DNA from 3 places in the Shewanella loihica PV-4 genome. Region 3 is predicted to be linked to each of the others. Evidence: predicted binding sites of a transcription regulator. Region 3 holds the regulator's gene; each other region holds the start of a gene.

Region 1 (3,277 bases), 1.6 Mb from region 3:
TGATCCGTCCCTGACGCTGAGCGGCTAACATGCGCTCATCGAGTACTCGTGTGAACACACAAGTATCATAAATTTTGGCAGCCAAATCCTGATCGATCACGGGTAACACAGCATTTTCAAAGGTGGTACCGTCGGCTTGAAGGATCTTCAGGATCGGGATCGATAATGAATCCTTATCGAGAAAACTGACACGATGGACAGTCTCTGTATTGCTCGTTGCGTTGCTCATACTATTCTCTTATCAGCTGAGTATTCTTGTTATCTGACTGCGAACAGCCTAAGTTGTTCACTATTCTCTATTATGACGCGGCCTTAAAGTTACGTTAACGTAAACTACCTAGCAAGCTATCACAGGGCGCGGCTAACAACTAGCTACCCTCACCCATGTATCGCTAGCTTTACAAGCCGGAGCCTAAACCACGCGATAATCTTTGGCAGGCACTAAACACAGCACAGTGCGCTGGCCAACCGGCACATTGGCGTTGGGAAACACGATGGACTCAGATTCGGCCTCGACCTTAATCTCAGTCCCGCCATCCTTAGCCAATATATAACCTCTTGGAAACGCCGTAAAATTCTCTACGTCGTCGGCAAAGGTAAAGCTAAAGTCGTCAAACTGCTTATTGATTGAGCGATGAACCTGATACAGATTCACCTGGCTCGGGTCAAACTCACCGAGCTCGAGGTCCCGGCCGCTTACCAGACGGGTCAACATCTCTTTCACCGCGATAAAGCGCGTCATATCGTTCTGCCCCATGGGCATTACCTTGCCAAGCTCTATGGTAAAGGCATGGGCCTGATAGCCATGGGCAGAGAAGTAACTAAAGGTGGTGGTAGGTTCGTGGTGAAACAGCACTGTGTTGATGCCGCAGGCGGCCAGGAACATGATCTGCTCGCCGCTGTAAGGTGCGCCGTGTGGATAAGGATAGATGGCAAACTTCTCATGCTTAGAGGCGCGTATTGCCGTGTGCAGGTCGTAGTGATAACGACTGCCGTCTTTTGGCGCCGCGTTGAAGAAGCGATCCACATACTGCTCTAGCTTCTTAGCGCGTACCCGCTCGGCATTGCTCTCGCCTTTGGCGTGGGCGCCGCTGAAGAGACGATTGAGGTTCTCTTCAACGAAACGGGTACCGTTTAGGATAGCTGGAGGGTTACCGATCAGAAACAGCAGGCGATGACGGGCAATCAGCGTCTCAGACAGCAGCGCAGTAATAAGCTGATCACACAGCTCGATTGGCGCCGTCTCGTTACCATGAACCGCCGACGAGAGCACTATGCTCTTAAGGGCTTCTTCCTTTCCATCTTGCTCGCTCTCTTGATTAGCTTCATACGTAACGAGCGGCTCAAATTGGATGACGCCGGTATCCCATACCGACACCTGTGTGTGTTGCCCTAGGGTAAATTCAAACGCCTCGAGGCCGACAGGATTGTCTAGTGTCAATTGCAAAAAGTCTTTCGACAACATCAGGGTGTCTCGCACTGCAAACTCCTTACTGCATCACTACCACAGCGCCCACCTTGTAGGCCTGAAAGATAGCGACTCCTTGGATTTATTAGCATTATTATCAGTTGGCCAGCATAGTAACACTTAAGCGAGTCGACGACCACGCGGGCCAGTCGATCGCCGCATATTTTCCCTGTTGCATTCGTTAATCAGATAATACAGAATAAAGCCGTCTAGCCATCTAAACGTATAAAATTAACTGGACTAGACGATTCGTTAGATAATTTAGACACTAGATAATTGGTTATCTAGATGAACAAAAGATAGATAAGCGTTAATCGAGAAGAGGTCAACCATGGCATTAGCAACATTTGGCGCAGGCTGTTTCTGGGGCGTAGAGTATTTTTTCAAGCAGATAGACGGCGTTACCTCTGCCACCTGTGGCTATATGGGCGGTGATGACAAGGCGACCACCTATAAAGAGGTTAAGACTGGCACAACCGGGCACGCCGAGGTGGTACAGGTCGAGTTTGACGAGACCAAGGTGAGCTTCGACGATCTGCTTGCCGTGTTCTGGAGTAACCATAATCCCACCATGCTCAATATGCAGGGCGGCGATATCGGCAGCCAGTATCGCAGCGCCATCTTCTTCCACGACAAGACCCAGAAGGAACAGGCCGAAGCTTCAAAGTTGGCCCTCGCCCGCAGCGGTAAATGGGGGCTTAGACCTATAGTGACTGAGATAGTCCCAGTGCTCACCTTCCATAAGGCGGAGGAGTATCATCAGAACTATCTAGAAAAGAACAACTTGCCTAGCTGTCACCTCACCTACTAGCGCTTGGTTATTCCAAGCAGCTCGATGCAAGTTACGCCCACAAAAAAAGCCAGTGAATCACTGGCTTTATTATTTTGTCTAAGTATTAAGCTGCTATGGAGTAAGCGACTAAGGTTTATCTAAGAGCCTGTTAGGCTAACGAACTAGGCCTACTTCGATTAGGCCAAGAGCCGCTCTATCATCTGCTGGGCCTGCTCCAGCACCTGCTCGAGATGCGCCTCGCTGACAAAACTTTCGCCATAGAGCTTAAACAACGCCTCTGTGCCTGATGGGCGCGCGGCGAACCAGGCTTTTTCGGTCACTACCTTGATGCCACCGATAGCCGCGCCATTGCCCGGGGCATGAGTCAGCACCTCGAGGATGGCATCTCCAGCCATGGCTTCACAGCCAAGATCGCTGACATTCAGGGGCTCGCTCACCAACTGATTAAACTTAGCCTTACGCTTAGGGTTAACCGGCGAGTCGATACGCTTGTAGAAGCTCTCTCCGTGACGCTCGACCATCTCGGCGTAAAGCTTAGCAGGCGTCTTACCCGTTACCGCCAGAATCTCTGCCGCCAGCAGCGCAAGGATGAAACCATCTTTATCGGTACACCAACTGCCGCCGTCACGACGTAAGAAGGCGGCGCCGGCACTCTCTTCACCTCCGAAGGCGAAGCTGGCATCGGCCAGGCCCTCGACGAACCATTTAAAGCCAACCGGCACCTCACAGAGGCTGCGCGACTGCTCACGGCACACCTTGTCTATCATTGCGCTGGAGACCAGGGTCTTACCTATCTTAAGATCGGCCGACCACTGCGGGCGATGGGACAAGAGGTACTCGATAGCCACCGCCAGATAATGGTTAGGATTCATCAGACCGCTGCCCGGGCACACAATACCGTGCCTATCGTAATCGGGATCGTTACCGAAACAGATATCGAAGGCATCCTGGTGGACCAGCAGACCCGCCATGGCATAGGGCGATGAGCAGTCCATACGGATCTTGCCATCCTTATC
Region 2 (3,277 bases), 1.6 Mb from region 3:
ACTTGACCCAGACAGTCGTTTTATGGGTAAATTCTCGGATAACAAATGGCGCCGTGCCAATAATAAATCAGGTTAATAACTTCTCATGACAGATCTTGAGCATCAGGTATTCACTCAAGTACGCGCAATTATTGCCAATGAAGAACAGGTTATCGGACGACGGGGGATTCTGATCCCGCTGAAGAAAGCCATTATTGCCGATGGCGATATCCGCAATGTGATCGATATAGTCTCTTCCGATCCCGCGTTGGCGGCACATCTGCTGTGGCGCAGCAACTCGGCGGCTAACGCCAGCGTGTCATCGAAGAACCGCTCATTGAAAGATGCCCTGGTGCGCCTGGGCCAGGTCAATATCTACCGTTATGCCTTCACTTTCTACCTCAAGGAGCGTCTGGACGAGCTGCCACAGCCCTACAAGAAGCTGGTATACGGCTACTGGGCGCTCACCGAGAGCATCGCTACCGACGCCGTGGATAGCCTGCATCATATGGAAGGGGTGAACATCAATCCCGATGAGGTGCAGACCCTGGCGCTGTTTAGTGTGTTTGGCGAGATCATCGCCCTGACCGCCTTCGCCTACCTGAATGCCGAGTCGGAGCAGTCGTTCCCGCTCTCTATCATCAAGTCGCTGATCGATAATCAGAAGCAGACGCTGACCCTTGAGGCGTTCGAGTCACTAGGACTGGATGAGGAGCTCAGAGAAGAGTTTATGATCGCCCATAATCTACGTCAGACTCGCAATCCTGACTCACCAGGTCTGGTGCTGCGCAGAGTGCTTTCCATGCGCAATCAACTGCTTAACCCGCTCTAGACGTTGTCACTTGATAAAAGAAAACCTGCCGAGTGCAGGTTTTTTGTGCCTTAATTTTAGCTTTTCTGAAATTGCGCCTTTAGTGCCCCTGACGCTCCAGCCCCTCAGAGGTCACCAGATTGAGCCACTGCTGGGCGAGGCGCGCACTGCTGCCGTTGCTGCGATAGGCGCCAAACAGCGGGCGTCTGAGCCCTTCTGATCCCAGTTTTACCGCCTTGAGCGACAGGCCGTGGGCCTCGTTGATCGACCAACTCGGCAGGGCGGCGACCCCATCCTTGCAGGCGATGCGTTGCAGCAACATGGCGGTGAGATCGCAGCGGATCTGCTTGGCAACCGGCACGCCCGCAGGCTCCATGAAGTGGCGATAGATATCCAGCCTGTCTAGTGGCACTGGGTAGGTGAGAAGGGTCTGATCCTTAAGCTGCGCCGCCGTGACATAGGGAAGTTCGGCCAGCGGATGATCCGCGGCGACCAGTAGTTTGACCTCGAAATCGAACAGGTGCTGATAGGCAATATCATGATCGGGTATAGGGTCTGAGGTGAGCACCACATCCAGCTGTCCCTGCTTGAGCGCGGTCAGCGAATCGAACAGGTGGCGGCTCGACAGCTCCAGGTTGGTGTGGGGAAAGCTGGCATTAAACTGCTCGATCACCGGCATCAGCCAACGAAAACAGCTGTGGCATTCGATACCCACAAAGAGATCTCTCGCTTCGCTGCCCAGGCCATTCTTGAGATCGATTTCGGTTTCTATCACCTTAGGCAAGATCTCTTCGGCCAGATTGAGCAACCTAGCGCCCTCTTGGGTAAAGGAGAGGGGTTTACTCTTACGCACGAAAATCGCCGAGTTGATGCGGGTCTCCAGTTCCTTGATCTGGTGGGATAAGGCCGACTGGGTGACAAAGCGCTTCTTGGCTGCGCCTGCGAGACTGCCGCTCTCTTTCAGGGCGACCAATGTACGTAAATGCCTAAGCTCTATCATTTTTACCTCACATGAATTTGGCTCATGTTGCTCGTGAAATCAATTCGATTGCGAGACAACAGACTAGCACAATAAACTTCTAGACGTCCAGACGCCTGTTTTAGTTTGTTGTGCAATTTCAGTTCTCAAACCTGTATTGCGATGACAGCGAAGGGCGCTAACCATGAATTTCTCTCATCTTAATGTAAAAGGTATACAATATGCAAACTCTAGATATCGCTTCATTAGGCTTTCCCCGCATAGGTCGTCAACGGGAACTCAAATTTGCCCTGGAAAAATATTGGCGTGGTGAGATAGAGCAGACGCAGCTGCAATCGCTCGCCAGCGAGCTGCGCAGAACTCATTGGCAGTGGCAGCAGGCGGCGGGGGTGAAGCAAGTGCCGGTTGGTGACTTTGCCTTCTACGATCAGGTGCTGACCCTGAGCGCTACCATCAATGCCATCCCGGCGCGCCATCGCAGCGGCGAGCAGGTGGATCTCGATACCCTGTTTCGAGTGGCCCGTGGCCGCGCCCCCACGGGGGAGGCGAGCCGCGCCGCCCAGATGAAGAAATACTTCAACACCAACTATCACTACATAGTGCCTGAGCTCACGGCGGGTCAGCGCTTCGAGATAGCCTATGAGCAGCTGTTCGACGAGGTGGCCGAGGCTAAATCCCTGGGGCATCAGCCTAAGCCGGTATTGCTTGGCCCGGTCAGCTACCTCTATCTTGCCAAGTGCGAGGGCGAGCCCTTCGACAAGCTGAGCCTGCTGCCCAACTTGCTCGAGGCCTACCAAGCAATTCTGGCGCGATTTGCCGATCAAGGCGTGACCTGGGTGCAGCTCGACGAGCCTATCTTGGCGCTGGAGCTAGATGATGACTGGCTGGCGGCCTTCGAGCCGGCATACAAAGAACTCAGTGGCCAGGGGGTTAAGCTGCTGCTAGCCAGTTACTATGGCTCTGTGGCCCATCATCATGAGTTGATTAAGGATCTCGTAGTCGATGGCCTGCATCTGGATCTGGTGAGCGATGCCGAGCAGCTCACCCTGTTTGGCGCCAGCTTGAAGCCGACGCAGGTGCTCAGCCTTGGGGTAATCAACGGTCGCAACGTGTGGGCGGCGGATCTCGACATCTTGGCCGAGCGTCTGCGTGGCCTGGTGGCGGATCTTGGTGAGCGTGTCTGGCTGGCGCCTTCCTGTTCGCTTCTGCATGTGCCCGTGGATCTGGAGAGCGAAACCGAGCTGGCGCCAGAGCTTGCCAATCAACTCAGCTTTGCCAAGCAGAAACTCGACGAGCTGGCGGCGCTGCGCACCTTGTTGCTTACCCCACAGAGCGAGGCAGCCCAGGCGATAGTGGCGCGCTGTGAGGCGAGGCGTCAGGTCCGTGAACAGGCGGCCAACCCTGAGGTGCAGGCGAGACTCAAGGCCCTAACGCCTGAGGATTTCAATCGTCCTAGCGGTTTTGGCGAGCGCCGCCTAAAGCAACAGGCCCGTTTTCGTCTGCCGCTG
Region 3 (3,277 bases):
CAGGATGCTCGGCAAGCCCCGGATAATACACTTTTTCCACCGCCTTGTGGTCACAAAGCAGTGCCAATACCTTCTGAGCGTTGGCTTGGTGTTCACGAATGCGCACCGCCAGGGTTCTCAGCCCCCTCAGGGTCAGGTAGCTGTCGAAGGCTGACCCGGTCAGACCTAGAGTGTTTGACCACCAGTGCAGCAGCTCGCCCACCTCAGGGTCTTTGGCCACCACGGCGCCTCCCACTACATCGCTGTGACCATTGATATATTTGGTGGTGGAGTGCACCACGATATCGGCCCCCAGCTGCAGTGGCTGTTGTAACACAGGAGAGAGGAAGGTGTTGTCCACCACCACCTGAGCGCCCACCTTGTGGCTTGCCTGGGCGATGGCCTCAATATCGACCACACGCAACAGCGGATTAGAAGGAGTCTCCAGCCACACCATCTTGGGTGACTGGGTCAGCGCCTGCTCAAGCGCTCGCTCGTCGGTTTGATCCACCACCAATAGCTTGAAGGCGCCCTTCTTGGCCAGGTTGGTGAAGAGGCGATAGCTGCCGCCATAGCAATCGTGAGGCACCACCAGCAGATCCTCTGGTCCTAACAGGCTGGTCACCAGGGTGATGGCGGCCATGCCGGTACAGGTCACCACGCCGGTCGCCCCTTGTTCCAGTTCAGCAATCGCATCGCCGAGAATGGAGCGGGTCGGATTACCGGAACGGCTGTAATCGAACGCCCGCGGCTGTTGATGCCCTTCAAACGAGTAGTTTGTCGACAGATAGATAGGCGGCACCACGGCACCGTGCTGAGTGTCTGACTCTATGCCTCGTCGTACGGCGGCGGTGGCTAGTTTACGCGCTGTCATCTTCAACTCCTCAATATGGATCTGGGCAGGCACCTCGGACAAAAGAGATGTCTGGACGTCTAAATGTACCTAAGCCGGTAGTGAGCGTCAACAACTTTTGGACGTTTAGACGTCCAAACATTTAGAAATCTATTTGCATTTGCCAAAAATTCGAGGCAATAATTTGACTGTAATTTGTAAGGGTTTAAAATCTGCACCGAATTTTAGAATTTACAGGTGAGTCAATGACTGAGTGGAATGGCGATTATATCAGCCCCTATGCTGAACATGGTAAGAAGAATGAGCAGGTAAAGAAGATCACTGTCTCTATTCCTCTTAAGGTGCTTAAGGTGTTAACCGACGAACGCACCCGGCGCCAGGTCAACAACTTGCGTCACGCCACTAACAGCGAGCTGCTGTGCGAGGCCTTCCTGCACGCCTACACCGGTCAACCACTCCCCCAAGACGATGACCTGTCTAAAGACAAGCCAGATAGCATCCCAGCCGAAGTCAAACGTCTGATGACCGAGATGGGCATAGAGTGGGAAGAGATGGAGTGATCCACTCACACACGAATCGATAGAGGGATCGCTAGGCGGTCCCTCTTTTAGTTTTCAACCTTAGCCTGGAACATTGCAGTGCCTGCACTTCCGCTCGATCCCCATATTCTGGCGCTAGCCTCGCTTATCGTCTTCGTCGGCGCCCTCACCCAGAGCCTGATCGGTTTCGGCATGGCAGTCGTCGCCGCGCCTCTGCTCTACCTTATCGAACCGTCACTTGTGCCTGCGCCCGTGATCCTGATGGGCTTCTCTATCGCCCTGCTGACCCTGATCCGCGAGCGTGGCGCCCTGGAATTCAACGGCCTGCAATATGCCTTGCTGGGACGCATCCCCGGCGGACTGATCGGCGCCGGCCTGCTCATGGTCGCCCCCCAGGACGTGCTCGGCATGACTATCGCCATCATCGTGGCCATCGCCGTACTGCTGAGCCTGATGCGGCTCAACTTAGTGGTCAACCGCCGCAGCCTGTTTATCGCCGGGGTGATCTCGGGGATCTTCGGCAACATCGCCGCCATCGGCGGACCGCCGCTGGCCATACTGCTCTCGGGTAAAGATGCCAAGCAGTTTCGCGCGGCCCTGTCGGCCTTCTTCATCTTCAGCTCCACTATCGCCATAGTGATCCTGGGGCTTACGGGTCTGCTGACCCTACATCACTTCTACTGCTCGGCGCTGCTGCTCCCCTCTGTGCTGCTGGGTTACCTGATGGCCAATCGCCTGGTGGGACGCATAGACAAGAATAAGACCCGCATCATGACGCTGGTGCTCTGTAGCCTGAGCGCCATCTTGCTGGCCGCCAAGTCCTTAAGTGCCCTGCTCTAACACCTAGGCTCAAGAGAAGGCCGGCATCACAGCCGGCCTTTTCATTCTTAGAGAAACATACTCCTAGAAATGATAGGAAGTCTGAATCACCCCACCCACGGCGTCATCTGTGCCCACCAGGCCGGTCAGGTCCAGATTGAAGGAGCGACCTATGGTAAAGCCTGTGCCCAGGGTATAGAGATTACTGCTGGTATCTTTCATGTCGTGGCGATAGCCGACACGCAGGGCCAGCCAATCAGTCGCCCTCATCTCACCGCCCAGGCGCCAATACTGGGTCTCGCCTATCTCATCGAATCGCTTATGACCATTAAGATCCACATCTGTCGTCAGGCTGAAGTTATCCCAATCATAAGCCACACCTAAGGTATAGAGAGCCTCGACACGATAGGTAAACTTGCGCCCCATCGCCTCGACTGTGTCCAGCTTCTGGCTCACCAGGTTACGTCCCGACAGGCCTATGGTCATGCGTTCGAGTGGCTGAATGGCCACGCCGATATCCAGGTTTGCCACGGTATCGTCGTTGCGGTATTTGTTGTCGTCGAAATCATCGGCATCGAAGTTGTTGGCACTGACCACATAGTTATAGGTGTCTATGCGCTGCAGCTTGGGCGAGATACCGACAGCGACCGGCATGTTGACGATCGACAGCGGGAAGCTGAGGGCCACACCAAGATCTGAGATGGCACCGGCGACCACGGCCCCCTGCGAATCCAGATCAGTGACCGCAGGCGGATTGTTAGGGTCGAGATTGGTCAGGGCGTCTATGTCGCTGTCCTCGATCACCGCCACGCTCACCGCATCGATATAGGTCTTGTAAAAGATCGACATGGGCATGCGCTTGGTGGGCAGGACCACGGAAAAACCTAGCCCCACACTGCCATAGGCATTTTCACCATCGAGGGACTTAAGATCGGCGACCAGCATGTCGCGGTAATTGGTGATCCCAGTGACGTCGCTGGCATTGATGGCCGCCTCCAAACCGTCATAGGAGGCCTGCAGGGCGTCGAATTTGTCGGTCAGATTATCGATATTCGCAGCCTCGGCGCCCAGCACGGGCAACATCACG

Evidence for each region. The regulator MetJ, encoded in region 3, represses methionine synthesis genes. The targets are predictions, from matches to a motif close to TAGACGTCTAGACGTCTA.
Region 1: the regulator MetJ is predicted to act here: its motif matches at 1,679-1,696, upstream of msrA (peptide-methionine (S)-S-oxide reductase MsrA).
Region 2: the regulator MetJ is predicted to act here: its motif matches at 1,863-1,880, upstream of metE (5-methyltetrahydropteroyltriglutamate--homocysteine S-methyltransferase).

The regions. Positions count from the first base shown of each region.
Region 1 covers NC_009092.1:2,219,483-2,222,759, reverse strand. The annotation lists gene SHEW_RS09960 (thiamine pyrophosphate-dependent dehydrogenase E1 component subunit alpha) at 1-229, opposite strand, end outside; gene astE (succinylglutamate desuccinylase) at 413-1,480, opposite strand; gene msrA (peptide-methionine (S)-S-oxide reductase MsrA) at 1,800-2,279, shown strand; gene pgm (phosphoglucomutase (alpha-D-glucose-1,6-bisphosphate-dependent)) at 2,438-3,277, opposite strand, start outside.
Region 2 covers NC_009092.1:3,544,839-3,548,115, reverse strand. The annotation lists gene SHEW_RS15470 (HDOD domain-containing protein) at 86-811, shown strand; gene SHEW_RS15465 (LysR family transcriptional regulator) at 891-1,790, opposite strand; gene metE (5-methyltetrahydropteroyltriglutamate--homocysteine S-methyltransferase) at 1,991-3,277, shown strand, end outside.
Region 3 covers NC_009092.1:586,752-590,028, reverse strand. The annotation lists gene metB (cystathionine gamma-synthase) at 1-853, opposite strand, end outside; gene metJ (met regulon transcriptional regulator MetJ) at 1,078-1,392, shown strand; gene SHEW_RS02655 (sulfite exporter TauE/SafE family protein) at 1,471-2,211, shown strand; gene SHEW_RS02650 (conjugal transfer protein TraF) at 2,275-3,277, opposite strand, start outside.